Regions from separate parts of the Pseudarthrobacter sp. ATCC 49987 genome, predicted to be linked through region 2. Evidence: predicted binding sites of a transcription regulator. Region 2 holds the regulator's gene; the other holds the start of a gene.

Region 1 (7,316 bases), 990 kb from region 2:
GGTCTTCATTGGCAAGGGCCAGGAGCGATTCGAGTTGCCCGACCCGCGCCTCGTCGACCTCACCGGCCGCATACTTGGCGCGGGCGTCGTCGAGGAGCCGCTTGGCTTCCTTGGCGTTCCGCCGCGCTACGTCCAGGGCGTGTTCCAGGGTGGTTTCGTGCTCTACTGCCGGGTTCTGTTCCATTGCACCATTGTGGTGCCCTTTCCCGGCCGATTCCAGAGGATCGGCCGGGAAAGGCGGAACAGAGTTCGCAGGATGTGCCGTCAGGCCTGGACCTCGACGGGCAGGCCGGCTGCCTCCAGCGTTGCTGCCGCGTCCTTGGCGGGGAACGACGGCGGGTTCACGCCGGCCATTTCCTCCATGACACGGACCACCTGGCAGCTGTAGCCGAACTCGTTGTCGTACCAGACGTAGAGGATGACGTTCTTGTCGTTGGAGATGGTGGCCAGGCCGTCGACGATGCCTGCCCGGCGGGAGCCGACGAAGTCGGTGGAGACCACCTCGGGTGAATCGATGTAGTCGACCTGCTTCCGCAGCTCCGAGTGCAGCGACATCTCCCGCAGGTAGTCGTTGACCTCATCCTTGGTGGTGCTGTTTTCCAGGCTCAGGTTCAGGATGGCCAGGGACACGTCCGGGGTGGGGACCCGGATCGAGCTTCCCGACAGTTTGCCGAGGAGCTCCGGCAGGGCCTTGGCTACTGCCGTGGCGGCACCGGTCTCGGTGATGACCATGTTCAGCGCGGCGGAGCGTCCGCGGCGGTCGCCCTTGTGGAAGTTGTCGATCAGGTTCTGGTCGTTGGTGAAGGAGTGGACGGTCTCCACGTGGCCGTGCACCACGCCGTAACGGTCGTTGATCGCTTTCAGGACGGGGGTGATGGCATTGGTGGTGCAGGAAGCCGCGGAGACGATCTTGTCCGCATCGGTGATCGTTGCGTGGTTGATGCCGTGCACGATGTTCTTGAGATCACCCTTGCCCGGAGCCGTGAGCAGAACCCGGGAAACGCCCTTGCTCTTGAGGTGTTGGGAGAGGCCTTCGGCGTCGCGCCAGCGTCCCGTATTGTCGACGACGAGTGCGTCGTGGATGCCGTAGGCGGTGTAGTCGACAGTGGCGGGGTTGTCCGAGTAGATGACCTGGATCTGGACACCGTTGGCGGTGATGGTGTCGTTCTCGAGGTCCACCTTGATGGTGCCTTCGAAGGAGCCGTGGACCGAGTCGCGGCGCAGCAGGCTGGCGCGCTTGGCGAGGTCGTTGTCCGAGCCGCGGCGGACCACGATCGCCCGCAGCCGCAGGCCGTGCCCGCCGCCGGCCTTTTCGACCAGGAGTCGGGCCAGGAGCCGCCCGATGCGGCCGAAGCCGTAGAGGACGACGTCGGTGCTGGTGCGGTCGTCGCCGCCACGCTTGCCAACAACCTCGGCGAGTTCCTCGCGGAGAAACTCGTCCAGGGTGGCACCGTTGCCCTCGACGCGGTACTTCTCGGTGAGGCGTGCAATGTCGATGGCCGCGGCGCCGAGGTCCAGCTTGGTCAGGGCGTCCAGCAGCGGGGCGGTCTCTTCGAGACGCAGTTCTTCCTTGCTCATCCGGCGGGCGAAGCGGTGCGCCTTGAGGATGTTCATGGTGGACTTGTTGATCAGGCTGCGGCCGTGAATGGACGTGACCACGTTGTTCTCGCGGTACAGCTGGCCGATTACCGGGATCATGGCCTCGGCGAGCGCCTCCCGGCCCATCCACGTATCAAGACAAGAATCTGACGTCTGGCTCACAGAAATACCTTCCTAGAATCCACCACATACGGCGTCGTATGCGGAAGTCGGCTGCCGGAGGGTGTCCGGAACCTCGGCTCCGGGGATTCGGTCCACCCCGGGTGCCTGTGTCGAGCAAAGAAAAGCCGCCGGCTGCGAACGCAGACCCGGCGGCAGAACTTCTACGTTCACCGTCCATTCTACTGGCGGTCCGGCACGGTCCGGTGCCCGGTGACGCGTGAAATGACTCACACGGCGCTGGGGGCCGGCTGGGACCACGGGCACTTCCGGTCTACTACCTGGCGTCCTGGAGAATCATGTCGACGGCTTTTTCCGCGATCATGATGGTCGGTGCCTGAGTGTTGGCACTCACGAGCCGCGGCATGATCGAGGAGTCAACCACGCGCAATCCCTCGAGCCCGTGGACCTTGAGCCGCGGCGAGACCACAGATTCATCGGTGGTTCCCATGGCACAGGTTCCGACGGGGTGGTACGAGGTCCGGCCGAAGGAGCGGACGAATTTCACGTACTCGTCGCGGGTTTCCACCCGGGAGCCGTCGCCAATGTGCTCCGCCTTGGTGAGTGCCGCCATCGACGACTGCTCCATGATCTGACGGCTCTGCTGCACCCCGGCGATGGCCATTTCAAGGTCGTAGTCGTCGGCGAGGTAGTTCGGATCAATAAGGGGTGCTTTGCCCGGGTCCGAGGACACGGGACGAACTGTTCCCCGGCTCCGGGGCCGCAGGAAGTACGAGTTCAGCGTGGCACCGAAGCCGGGTTTCAATGCGGCGGCGCCGGTCCCCATCCGCGCGGCGGGGAGGAAGTGGAACTGCAGGTCGGGGGTCCTCTCGTCCTTGTTGGCGTAACTGAAGCCTCCGGCCTCGACAAGGGTTGAAGCGAACGGTCCCGAACGGAAGGCGAGGTACTCGACGCCGGCCAGGACGGTGGCCGGGCGGACCTGGTTGAGCCGGTCCAGGCTGTGGTAGTCCGTGAGTTCGTAGACGATGTCGACGTCGCAGTGGTCCTGCAGGTTCTTTCCCACGCCGGGCAGGGCATGGATGGTATCGATGCCGGCCGCGACGAGATCTTCGGGGTCGCCGATGCCCGAAAGCTGCAGCAGCTTGGGCGAGCCGAAGGCACCGGCGGAGACAATCACCTCACGGTTTGCCGTGTACGTGCGCGCGTTGCCGCCTTCGATCGCCTGGACTCCGACGGCCCGGCCATTCTTGACGATCACCTTGGAGACGGTCACGTTGGCGCGGACGGTGAGATTGCTCCGCTTGCGGGCCGGCTTGAGGTAGGCGACCGCCGCGCTACACCGGCGGCCGTTCTTCGTGGTGGTCTGGTAGAAGCCGACGCCGTACTGCTCGGCCCCGTTGAAATCGCTGTTGTAGGGCAGCCCGAACTCCTGGCCCGCCTTGACGAAGGCCGCCGAGAGCTTATGCGGACGCAGGAGGTCGGAGACTCCGAGCGGGCCCAGGGTTCCATGGTGCGGTGCCGAGAGCCGGCTGTTGGACTCCGAACGGACGAAGTACTTGCTCACCTCGTCACCGGACCAGCCTTCGCAGCCATAGTCCGTGACCCAGTTGTCGTAGTCCTCGGCCACGCCGCGCGTAAAGACCTGGGAGTTGATGGACCCGCCGCCGCCCAGCACGCGGCCTTGAGCGAGCGGGATGCGGCGGCCGTTGCTGTGCTTCTGCGGGACGCTCGCGTAGTCCCATTGGTAGGGGCCGCCTTTGAGCTTCGGGAAACCAGCCGGGACGTGGATGAACGGATGGCGGTCCGATCTGCCGGCCTCAAGCAGGAGAACGGTGACTGAGGGGTCTTCACTCAGCCTGCCCGCCAGGACGCTGCCGCCGCTGCCGCCGCCTGCAATCACGTAGTCGTATGCTCCGTCGTCCGGCACCATTGCTCCTATGCTCTTCGCTGACCGCACCGTTACTTGAACGTTCACTGCAGTCTCTGGTCCCGCCGCGATGATGTCAAGCATTCGCTTCAGCCTGCAGCGCCGCAGGGAAGAGGTAATCGGGAAATTTCGTCCCGGCAACGGGCGAAGGCTGGCCGGACCTGCAGGCGCCGTATATTCCGTGTCTGTGGGCCGTTGGCCTTTAGGATGTTCGTATGGGACTAATAATCACACTACTTATCATCTGGCTCGTTCTTTCGATTCTTGGCTTTGCCGTTAAGGGCCTGCTGTGGCTGGCCGTCATTGGGCTGGTCCTCTTTGTGGCAACAGGGGTGTGGGGCTGGGTGAAGCGGAAGGCTTAGGCCTGATCCGAAACCTGGTCTTTCCCGGCGGCGGCTGGCACCACACGGTGCCGGCCGCCGCTTTCGTTTGCGGTCGAGGGGGGGCGGCGCCAGGTCAGGCAGAATTCTCCCGGGGTAGGCACGGGGAATGTGAGTGGATGGGTTGACCGATACGCCGGGTTCTGTGTTCCCGCGCCGTTGCCAGCGCGGGAGTAGCGGCCATCCATCTACGAACGCCGTTGCCGACGCCCTCCAGCAGCCTACCCGGACACTCGGGCGAGCAGCCCTCGAACGTGCCCTGTCTGGCCTTGCTCCGGGTGGGGTTTACCTAGCCTTCCCGGTCACCCGGGAAGCTGGTGGTCTCTTACACCACCGTTTCACCCTTACCTGCCCTGCAGCCCATGCAAGCACGCGCCGCATGCAGGCGGTCTGTTCTCTGTGGCACTGGCCTGCGGGTTACCCCGAGTGGGCGTTACCCACCACCCTGCCCTGCGGAGCCCGGACGTTCCTCGAGCCACTTGCGTGACGCGCGGCCGCCTGGTCAACCCATCCGCCGTCCATTCTACGGTCTCCTCCAGCAGCAGCCTCCCCCCGGATCTTTTTCGGGCCTCCGGTGGGAGAATTTAGACAGGAAGTATCCCCCAGGCAAGGAACGATTCCGATGGACTGGACCGCTGTCATCGTGTGGCTGATCGTCGTGGTTGTGGTGATCGTGCTGGCCAAGATGGCGATTCAAATTGTGCGGCAGTACGAGCAAGGCGTCCTGTTCCGGCTCGGCCGGGTGGTCGGCGTGCGGATGCCGGGATTGCGTTTCATTATCCCGTTTGTCGACAAGCTCAACCTCGTCAGCCTGCGGATCGTAACCATGCCGATCCAGTCGCAGGGCATCATCACCCAGGACAACGTCAGCGTCGACATCTCGGCGGTGGCCTACTACCGGGTCGTGGACGCCGTGAAATCGGTGGTGGCGATCGAAAACGTGTCGGCGGCGATCAACCAGATCGCCCAGACCACACTGCGGAAAGTCGTGGGCCGGCACAGCCTGGACCAGACGCTCTCGGAAACGGAGCGGATCAACAGCGACATCCGCGAGATCCTCGACGCCCTCACACTGGAGTGGGGCGTCGAGGTCACCCTCGTGGAACTCAAGGACATCCAGCTGCCGGAGACCATGAAGCGCGCCATGGCCCGCCAGGCCGAGGCCGAGCGTGAGAAGCGGGCAAAGATCATCGCCGCCGAGGGAGAATCGATCGCCGCTGCCGCCCTGGGCGAGGCCTCCGACACGATGATGGCCCACCCGCTGGCGCTGCAGTTGCGGAACCTGCAGTCACTGGTGGAAATCGCCGTGGACAAGAACTCGACGGTGGTTTTCCCCGCACCGCTGATGAGCACCATCGGCGAACTGTCGGCCTTCCTCGCGCGCGAAAACCAGGCAGCCCAGGCGGTCCAGGCGGCCCAGGCGGTCCTGGCGGCGCAGGCTTCCTCCGCCCAGTTTCCACCCGTCGAGGCGGCCTGACAGGCGGGCCCGCCCCGCCCCTCCCGGCGCGCGGGGGCCTATGATCGGGGTATGGACGAGTCCGCCCTGAGCCGGCGCCAGCTGCTTGAGCTGGCAGGAATCGGGCTGGGTGCGTCCGCACTTGCGGGCTGCACTCCCGACGCTGGGCCCCCTGCCCCGTCACGGCCCGCGCCGGCAAGCCCGACGCAGGCCGCGACGCCGCTCCCTACCGTCCCATTGACGGTCGGGACCAGCTCAGGCTCATTTGTCTCAGCGTTCCGCCCCGGACTCGCCAGCCACTGGTCACTTGCCGCACCTGAATTGCCGCCCGGTGGGGCGCAGCAGGAGCTGCCGCTGGCCGTGTTCCTGCATGGTTTTGGCGGCAGCCATGCCGTCCTGCTGGAAGACCTGGCTGCCCACGACGCCCTCCAGCGGCACCTCGACGCAGGCGGTGTGCCCCTCGCGATCGCCGCCGTTGACGGCGGGAACACGTGGTGGCACCCCCGCGCCGACGGCAGCGACACCCAGTCGATGCTGGTGCAGGAATTTGTCCCGTTTCTTGGCAGCCAGGGCTGCGACCTCGGCAGGGTCGGCCTCTTTGGTCTCTCCATGGGAGGCTTCGGTTCCCTTCTGCTCGCCTCGCAGGGCCGGCTGCCCGGGGTCCGTGCCGTCGCGGCCATGAGTCCTGCGGTCTGGGACGACTACGAGGCCCGGCTGGACACAGCATTCGACAGCCCGGCTGACTTCGCGGCCCACGACGTGTTCGCCCTCCGGCCCAGACTTGCAGCACTGCCCAAGCGGATCGACTGCGGCACCGCGGACGACCTTGCCGCCACGGTGCGTCAGTACCGGGCGGACCTTCCCGGCGCCGTTGAGGGCGGCTTCCAACCCGGCGGCCACGACTACAACTATTGGCGCTCCATCCTGCCCGACGTGTTGTCCTTCCTCGGCCGCAACCTCGCCTAAGACCGCTGCCGCGTGGTGACGTCGGCGGCCCATCGTCAGGAGGCCCCACTAGGATTGGACGGTGCTGATTCTGCTGCCGCCCTCCGAAGGCAAGACCCCCGCCACGTCCGGCGATGCCGTCGACTGGACCACCCTGAGCTTCCCCCGACTGAACACCTGCCGGGCCAAGGTACTGGAGGGGCTCGGAACAGTCAGCGCCCATGAGGACGCCCTGGCGCTTCTGGGCGTCGGCGCCTCGCTGTGGGCCGACGTCGAACGGAATACGAGGCTGCACGCCGAGCCGGCGGCACCCGCCCACCAGGTCTACTCCGGGGTGCTGTACGACGCGCTCGACTACAACTCCCTCACCCCGACGCAGCGGAAGAAGGCGGACGAATCAGTGCTGGTCATTTCCGCGCTCTGGGGGGCCATCCGTTTCGGCGACCGGGTGCCTGCCTACCGGCTGTCGATGGGAACCGCACTGCCCGACGTCGGACGCCTGGCGTCCTTCTGGAAACCGCACCTCGCTGAAGCCCTTGCGGCCGCCGCGGACGGTGAACTGCTGGTGGACTGCCGCTCCAGCACCTACGCTGCCGCGTGGACTCCCCCGCCGTCGCAGACCGTCGCAGTTAACGTGTACACCGAGGTCAACGGCGCACGGAAGGTGGTCAGCCACTTCGCCAAGCACACCCGGGGCGAACTTGCCCGGCACCTGCTGGCCCGCCGGGGCAAGGCGCCGCAGACTCCTGCCCAGCTGCAGAAGGCAGCGGCCGAGAAGTGGACCGCCGAACTGGTCGAGGGCACGGCCCGGAAGCCGCACACCCTTAACCTGATCCTGCCCAACTAGCTAGCAGTTGGGTGGCTAGGCCCACTCGGAGGAGCGGACCAG
Region 2 (7,316 bases):
TGGGTGAGGAAGTTGAACCACCACGCCGGCCGGTAGGAGGCGTCCAGGACGGTCTTGAGCGTCAGGGCCGGCGGGATGGTCATGCCGTTGCGGACGTCGCGGAGCCTGGCCCCGGCGACGGCGGTGTCCACGGTGACCATGAGGGTGTCGTTGCCTGCCTTGGCCGCGCGCTCGATCAGCTCCAGCGAGCGGTCCCGGTCCGTCCACAGGTAGAGCTGGAACCAGTTCCGGCCGTCCGGGGCGGCAGCGGCCACGTCCTCGATGGAGGCCGTGCCCATCGTGGAAAGCGTGTACGGGATGCCGGCGGCCGCAGCGGCCTGGGAGCCGGCGTATTCGCCCTCGGACTGCATCATCCGGGTGAAGCCCGTGGGCGCGATGCCCACCGGCAGCCGGGAGGGCTTGCCCAGGATCTGCGTGCCGAGGTCCACCCGGGAGACATCGCGCAGGATGCCGGGGCGGAACTCGATGTCCAGGAAGGCCTGGCGGGCGCGTCGCAGCGTGATCTCGGCTTCGGCTGCGCCGTCGGTGTAGTCGAACGGTGCCTGCGGTGTGCGGCGCTTTGCCATGTCCCGGAGGTCCCAGATGGTGCTGGCCTGGCGCAGCCTGGCGGCCCGGCTGAATTCGGGCTTTTTGAACTGCATCAGCGGGGCGAGGTCCGAGTACTTGGGGACGCGGCGCTTGAGGGCTGCGGGAATGATCCCCGGGGTGGCCGCGGCGGGGCGGGTGCCCGCGCCGGTGTCTTCTGGCTGGGTGGGCGACTCGGGGTTGCCGGGCTCGATTGTCTGCGTCATTGCTGCCTCCGGGCAGGGTCTCGTGTTCCTGGATGTCGGGATCCCCGCCGGGCTGCAACCTAAAGCTCAGCCACCGGGGAGTGTGGTCCAACCACAGTGTAGGCGTGTGGTCCAACCACATCAAGTAGGATTGGACCATGCGTACCCACCAGCTTGTCCTGCAGTGGATCGAGGGCCAGCTCTCCAGCGGCCAGCTTGCCCTGGGTGGACGGCTCCCGGCCGAGCGGACTCTCGCCGAGCAGCTCCAGGTCTCCCGGACGTCCGTGCGCGAGGCCATTCGGGTCCTTGAGGCCATGGGAGTGCTCCGGGCGGGGGTGGGCTCGGGCCCGGAGGCGGGGACCGTCGTCATCGCCGACCCGACCGCGGCGCTGGGCTCAGCGCTTCGGCTGCACGTCGCCACCTCGCACCTGCCCGTCAAGGACATCGTGGAGACGCGCGTGCTGCTGGAATCCTGGGCCGCTTCCCGGGCAAGCCCGGAGTCGCCGGCGCTCGCCGAGGCGGCCCGGCTGCTGGAGCACATGGACACCTGCGCCGAGACGGAGAAGTTCCTGGCCCTGGATGTGCGGTTCCACCTGGCGCTGGCGGGTGCCGCGGGCAACGCCGTGGTCAGCGCCATGATGGGCTCACTGCGCGAAGCCATCCAGGACTATGCCGGCCGGCTGACCGGAAACCTCCCCGACTGGGACGCCACGGCGGCGCGGCTCCGTACCGAACACCGGGACATCCTGGCGGCCATCACCAGCGGCGACGGCGGCCGCGCGGCGCAACTCGTTGCCGACCACATCGAGGGCTACTACGCGGAGGCCGGCGTGGGGTCCGGGGCCTGATCCTACACCTGGTCACCCGGCTAATACTTCAGCTGATCCGTCGCCCAGAGCCGGATTGTTACGTCCCGGATTTTGCCGCGGCTGCGGTCCGCGGGCTATCGTCGAGCTATGACTAACCGTTGGTATGCGTATTTTTCGTTGGCTCTGGAGGGGCCCGCGTCTAACTGACACGCATCCAACCTTCCTTCAGAGCCAACAGGGCAGAGATCATTCTCTGCCCTTCGCCATTTCACGGCGGGTTCTGATCAGGGCCCGCTCCGCACCCCGGAACAGGACCCGCACATGAGCATCGAAGCAGCCCCCGAATCCCAGCAGTCCACCTCTAACCTGCGCGTCAGCGAGTTCACCCCGCTGCCGACCCCGCAGGACATCGCCGCGGAGCTGCCGCTGGACGCCGGCCTGGCCGACGTCGTGGCCCGGGGCCGGGACGAGGTCCGCGTCATCATGGACGGGGTCGATGACCGCTTGCTCGTCATTGTGGGCCCCTGCTCCATCCACGATCCCAAGGCCGGCCTCGAGTACGCCCGCCGGCTGGTCAGCCAGGCCGAAAAGCACAAGGAAGACCTGCTGATCGTGATGCGGGCCTACTTCGAAAAGCCACGCACCACGGTGGGCTGGAAAGGCCTGATCAACGATCCCCGGCTTGATGGCAGCCACGACATCGCTGCCGGGCTGCGTGCCTCGCGCCGCTTCCTGCAGCAGGTCACCGCGCTGGGCCTGCCCGCCGGCACCGAGTTCCTGGAACCCATCAGCCCGCAGTACATGGCGGACCTTGTCTCCTGGGGCGCCATCGGTGCCCGCACCACCGAAAGCCAGATCCACCGCCAGCTGGCGTCGGGCCTGTCCATGCCGATCGGGTTCAAGAACGGGACCGACGGCGACCTGCAGGTCGCGCTCGACGCGTGCAGCGCCGCCGGGGCAGCCCAGGCGTTCCTGGGGATCGACGGCGAGGGCCGGGCCGCCCTGGTCTCCACCGCAGGCAACCCTGACACGCACATCATCCTCCGCGGCGGCCGCAAAGGACCCAACTACTCCGCCCCCGACATCGAGGCCACCACCGCCAAGCTCGCCGCCAAGCAGCTCAACCCGCGGCTGATCGTTGATGCGAGCCACGCCAACAGTGGCAAGAACCACCACCGGCAGGCTGAAGTCGCCTTCGAAATCGGCGCCCAACTCGAGGGGGGCGGCAGCTCGGCGGGAGCCATCGCCGGCGTCATGCTGGAGAGCTTCCTCGTTGGCGGGGCGCAAAACCTCGATGTCGTCGAGCACGCCGCCGGATCGGACGAGCTCGTCTACGGCCAGAGCGTGACGGATGCCTGCATGGACTGGGATGTCACGGCATCGGTCCTGGCGCAGCTTGCGGCCTCCGCGCGCGTTCGCCGTACCCGCGGCTAAGAGCCCCGGCGGTCAGGCGGAGCCGGAGGAAATCCTGCCGGGAGGCCCGGAGATTCCCGCGTAGCTCTTTCACATTGGCACCATCAGCCCCTAGAGTATCTATCACATGGTTGTTTGATGGCTCAGCATCGGCACACCGCCATGTCGTTCAGATGGGGCTGCCGTTCGCTTGAGTAAAGGAATAGGGAAATGTCTTCGGAGGCTAACTTCTCCAATGCGCGCTTCTTGACCGTGGCTGAGGTCGCGGATGTGATGCGCGTGTCCAAAATGACCGTGTATCGTCTTGTTCATTCCGGCGAGATGCCGGCTGTCCGTTTCGGGCGCTCCTACCGGGTGCCGGAAACCGCCGTCGAGCAGTACCTCAAGGGTGCTGTAGTCGACGGGCACACGGAAACAGCCTGATTCTTCGCGTCTTGTACGCCGGAATAACAACCTGCAGGCGCCCAGCGCGGCCTGCGGTCGTGGTGTGCCCCCGTTAGGCGGTACCCTGTTAAGGAACGTTTTACGTCATTGTAAGAACCTGTCAGTTGTACAGTCTGCTGCTTAGCCCGCGGACCCTTTCCAACAGGCAGGTACTGCATCTAGCCGGTAAGGAACTTTCGTGGGTTCAGTTATTAAGAAGCGTCGCAAGCGTATGGCCAAGAAGAAGCACCGCAAGCTGCTTCGCAAGACGCGCCACCAGCGTCGCAATAAGAAGTAGAGATACTTCACATCATGTGAATGCCCGTTGCCTTCCAGGCAGCGGGCATTTTCTTTGGCTTCGCGGCGGGTGCGGACGCGCGTGCGGGCGAGTGACGCGCATTCCGGCGGGCGACGCTCCTTCGGACGGGCCACGCGCTTTCGGACCGTCGACTCGCGTTTGCGCCGGCGCTACGCGGATCCGCGTAGCGCTTGGCAGGAAGCGTAGCGCCCGGCCGAAAGCGCAGCGGAAAGAGGCTGGCCGGGCAGGCTGGCTGGGGGCGGGTTAGACCGTGGGCCGCGGAAGCGGGAGAAGCCTCGATAGAGGCCGTCGATCGCCCCTCCGACCGTGGCGGCCTTGAGGCCCAGGATTGCCGCGCGGCGTCCGGAACGGAAATCGTAGACCGGTCAGTTGTGATCACGGGCGCCGCACCAGCTTCGGAAGGCCGACGGCGGAGAGCTGAGGCGGGCGACGCGCTTTCGGACAGTCGACTCGCGTTTGGGCCGGCGCTACGCGGATCCGCGTAGCGCTTGGCAGGAAGCGTAGCGCCCGGCTGAACGCGTAGCGGAAAGAGGCAGGCGCGCTGGGGTGCGGGTCAGACCGTGGGGCCGCGGAAGCGGGAGAAGCCCCGCCAGAGGCCGTAGATCGCCCCTCCGACGGTGGCGGCCTTGAGGCCCAGGGTTGCCGCGCGGCGTCCGGAACGGAAATCGTAGACCGGCCAGTTGTGATCACGGGCGTGGCGGCGGAGCCGGGAGTCGGGGTTGATGGCCACGGGATGTCCCACCATGCTCAGCAGCGGGATGTCGTTGTGCGAATCGCTATACGCCCAGCACCGCGCCAGGTCCAGTCCCTCGGCCTCGGCCACGGCGGTGACCGCCACGGCCTTGGCGGGGCCGTGCAGGATCTCGCCGACCAGCCGTCCGGTGTAGGAACCATCCATTATTTCGCCCACCGTGCCGAGGGCGCCGGTGAGGCCCAGCCTCGTGGAGATCACCGAGGCCACCTCGATCGGCGTGGCGGTCACGAGCCAGACCTTACGGCCCACCCGGAGGTGCTGCTCGGCCAGCGCCTTGGCCCCCGGCCAGATCCGGGATTCAATCATTTCGTCATAGACTTCTTCGCCGAGGGCCTCGATGTCCTCAACGGTGATACCGGAGGCGAGCGCCAGGGCGGTGTCGCGGACAGCGTGGACATCGTCCATGTTCTCCCCGCGGAGCACGAACATCAGTTGCTTCCAGGCGAACCCCGCCGCCTGTGGAATCGTGAAGGCCCCGCGCTGGTGCATCTTGCGGGCCACGTGGAATAGGCTGGCCCCGCGCATGAGGGTGTTGTCGACGTCGAAGAACGCGGCTTCGCCGTGCTGCGGTGCTGCAACAGGATCTGTGACCACAGCGGCGTACTTCTCTTCGGACATGCCACGAGTCTAGTCAACGCCGGAGCCAGTCCCGTCCCCCCGGGCCGCGGCGGCGCCCGGATGCTGCGGCGCGTCGACGCCGGAGCCAGTCCCGTCCCCCGGGCCGCGGCGGCGCCCGGATGCTGCGGCGCGTCGACGCCGGACGGGCCGCCGGGCTACCGTGGAACCATGCCCAGCCCCGACATCGTCCTCATCACCAAAGCTGACTGCCACCTCTGCTCGGCGGCGCGCGACGCCGTCGACCGCGTCACAAAGAACCTCGGGATCGGCTGGCGGGAGCAACCGGTGGACAACGACGTCGAACTGCGGGAACGCTTCGCCGAGGAGATTCCCGTGGTGCTGGTGGATGGCGTCCAGCGGGACTTTTGGAAGATCGACGAAGCCCGGCTGGAGCGGACGTTACGGCGGGCGCTGGGCCGGCAGGGCTGACCGGCCGGGGCTGTTGGAGGCGACTGCTTTGTCCGGCGAACTGCGGGGGCCCTAGAGTGGAAGTCACAACGCGACTCAATGGAGCAGATAGTGACTTCGCTGGACTCATCCCCCGACGCGATGCCGGGGGGATCCGGGACTGCCGCCAAGCAGATTCCGCCCGCGGCCGTGTCCCGGCTGACCATCTATCTGCGCGCCCTGACCACCCTGCTCGCCGAGGGTGTTGATCGGGTCTCGTCCGAATCCCTGGCCGAGGCCTCGGGCGTCAGCTCCTCGACTCTCCGCAAAGACCTTTCCTATGTGGGCTCCTACGGGACCCGTGGTGTCGGCTACGAAGTGCAGTACCTCAGCCGGCACATCGCCGCGGCGTTGGGCCTGACGCACGACTGGAAGGTCGCGATCGTCGGTGCCGGCAACCTGGGCAAGGCGCTGGCCCGGTACGGCGGCTTCGAATCCCGGGGCTTCGACATTGTCGCAATTTTCGATGCCGACCAGATGGTGGTCGGGAGCGAGGTGGGCTGGTTGCGTGTCAGCGATGCTGCCGACCTGGAACCGGTGCTGCAGCGGACGGGCGCCAACATGGTGGTACTCGCCCTGCCGGCTGCCGTGGCGCAGGACGTCTGCGACCGGGTGATTGCCGCCGGCGTGCGGAGCATCCTCAGTTTTGCCCCGGTGATGCTGCAGGTGCCGCCCGGGGTCAACCTGCGCAAGGTGGATATGGCCACCGAACTCCAGATCCTCGCCTATCACGCACAAAGGGCGCAGGACCCGGAGGATGCTGACTAGCTTTCAGTCAGCCCGTCCGGCTCCCGCGCCCTCTGCGCCGGTGCCTGGCTACTTGGTGTCGACCGTTAGTACGGTCGGCCCGGCTGTCCGTACGGGTTGGCGAACGGCTGCTGCTTGCTGAAGTACGGCGACGTTGCCGGCAGGTACAGCATCACAATGCCGGCGATGCCGAGGAGAACTGCCAGCGTGCCGAGGCTCAGCGGGTAGAGGCTGAAGATGGACAGGGCGGCGAAGACCGTGCCCAGGATCCGTGCCCAGTTCTTGCCTTTGCGCACGTTCAAGGCAACGAGGGCGTAGAGTCCGGCGCTGATCACAGCGAACACGACGATGCTCCCGACGAGGGCACCCCTGAGGTCCTCGAACCGTATTTCAGCACCGCTCGCGGCCATCTGCTGTTCGAACATGTCCCGCATGGCGGGGGAATCCAGCGTTCCGATCGCCAGCAGCAGCGAGATGACCCATACCGCGCCGGACGCAACGATGAGCCAAAAGGCCGTGTTCACCAGTTTGGGCATGCCGGGCGTGGCCTGCGGCTGCCCCGAGGGGTACTGGGCATAGGGGTACTGGGCATAGGGGGATTGGCCGTAGGCGGGCTGGTTGTACTGCGGCGGGTTCTGGCCGTACTGCGGAGGCTGGGGGGCCTGCTGCCCGTACTGCGGGGCGTTCTGGCCGTACTGCGGAGCCTGCTGCCCGTACGGCGGCGCGGACGGGGGCTGGCCGTACTGCGGTGCTCCCGGCGGCTGCTGGCCGTACTGCGGTGCGGAGGGCGGCTGCTCGCCGTACTGGGGTGCGTTCTGGCCGTAACGGGGTGCGGGCTGTGCGCCCGGCTCGGGGGAGTCCGGGTTCGACGGCGGGACTGGCGGGATGCTCATGGGCGTTCCTTTGCGTGGCGGTCTGGTTCGGATACCGGAAACAGATTCCTGCCCTGCCCCCAGCATGGTTTACTCCCACCGTACCGCGGGCCGGCGCGCGCGCGGATCATTCCGCAGGAGTAT

What was found. The regulator Rex, encoded in region 2, represses fermentation and respiration genes when NADH is low (regulators of the CRP and FNR family bind a similar motif). The targets are predictions, from matches to a motif close to CTTGTGAANNNNTTCACAAG.
Region 1: GXK59_RS06335 (glyceraldehyde-3-phosphate dehydrogenase) is a predicted target of Rex. The motif match lies at 1,976-1,995, and genes of this name have one in related genera.

What each region holds. Positions count from the first base shown of each region.
Region 1 is NZ_JAABNS010000001.1:1,327,607-1,334,922, reverse strand. Features, by position in the region: gene GXK59_RS06340 (hypothetical protein) at 1-184, opposite strand, end outside; gene GXK59_RS06335 (glyceraldehyde-3-phosphate dehydrogenase) at 265-1,761, opposite strand; gene GXK59_RS06330 (GMC family oxidoreductase) at 2,036-3,649, opposite strand; gene GXK59_RS20415 (hypothetical protein) at 3,862-4,008, shown strand; RNA gene rnpB (RNase P RNA component class A) at 4,143-4,536, opposite strand; gene GXK59_RS06320 (slipin family protein) at 4,649-5,503, shown strand; gene GXK59_RS06315 (alpha/beta hydrolase) at 5,555-6,448, shown strand; gene GXK59_RS06310 (YaaA family protein) at 6,510-7,274, shown strand; gene GXK59_RS06305 (zinc ribbon domain-containing protein) at 7,290-7,316, opposite strand, start outside.
Region 2 is NZ_JAABNS010000001.1:338,103-345,418, forward strand. Features, by position in the region: gene GXK59_RS01600 (alpha-hydroxy acid oxidase) at 1-791, opposite strand, end outside; gene GXK59_RS01605 (FadR/GntR family transcriptional regulator) at 929-1,618, shown strand; gene GXK59_RS01610 (3-deoxy-7-phosphoheptulonate synthase) at 1,901-3,013, shown strand; gene GXK59_RS01615 (helix-turn-helix domain-containing protein) at 3,203-3,415, shown strand; gene GXK59_RS01620 (30S ribosomal protein bS22) at 3,615-3,713, shown strand; partial or broken gene GXK59_RS20550 (HAD-IB family hydrolase) at 3,983-4,099, opposite strand; gene GXK59_RS01625 (HAD family hydrolase) at 4,288-5,106, opposite strand; gene GXK59_RS01630 (glutaredoxin family protein) at 5,275-5,535, shown strand; gene GXK59_RS01635 (redox-sensing transcriptional repressor Rex) at 5,626-6,321, shown strand; gene GXK59_RS01640 (hypothetical protein) at 6,387-7,193, opposite strand.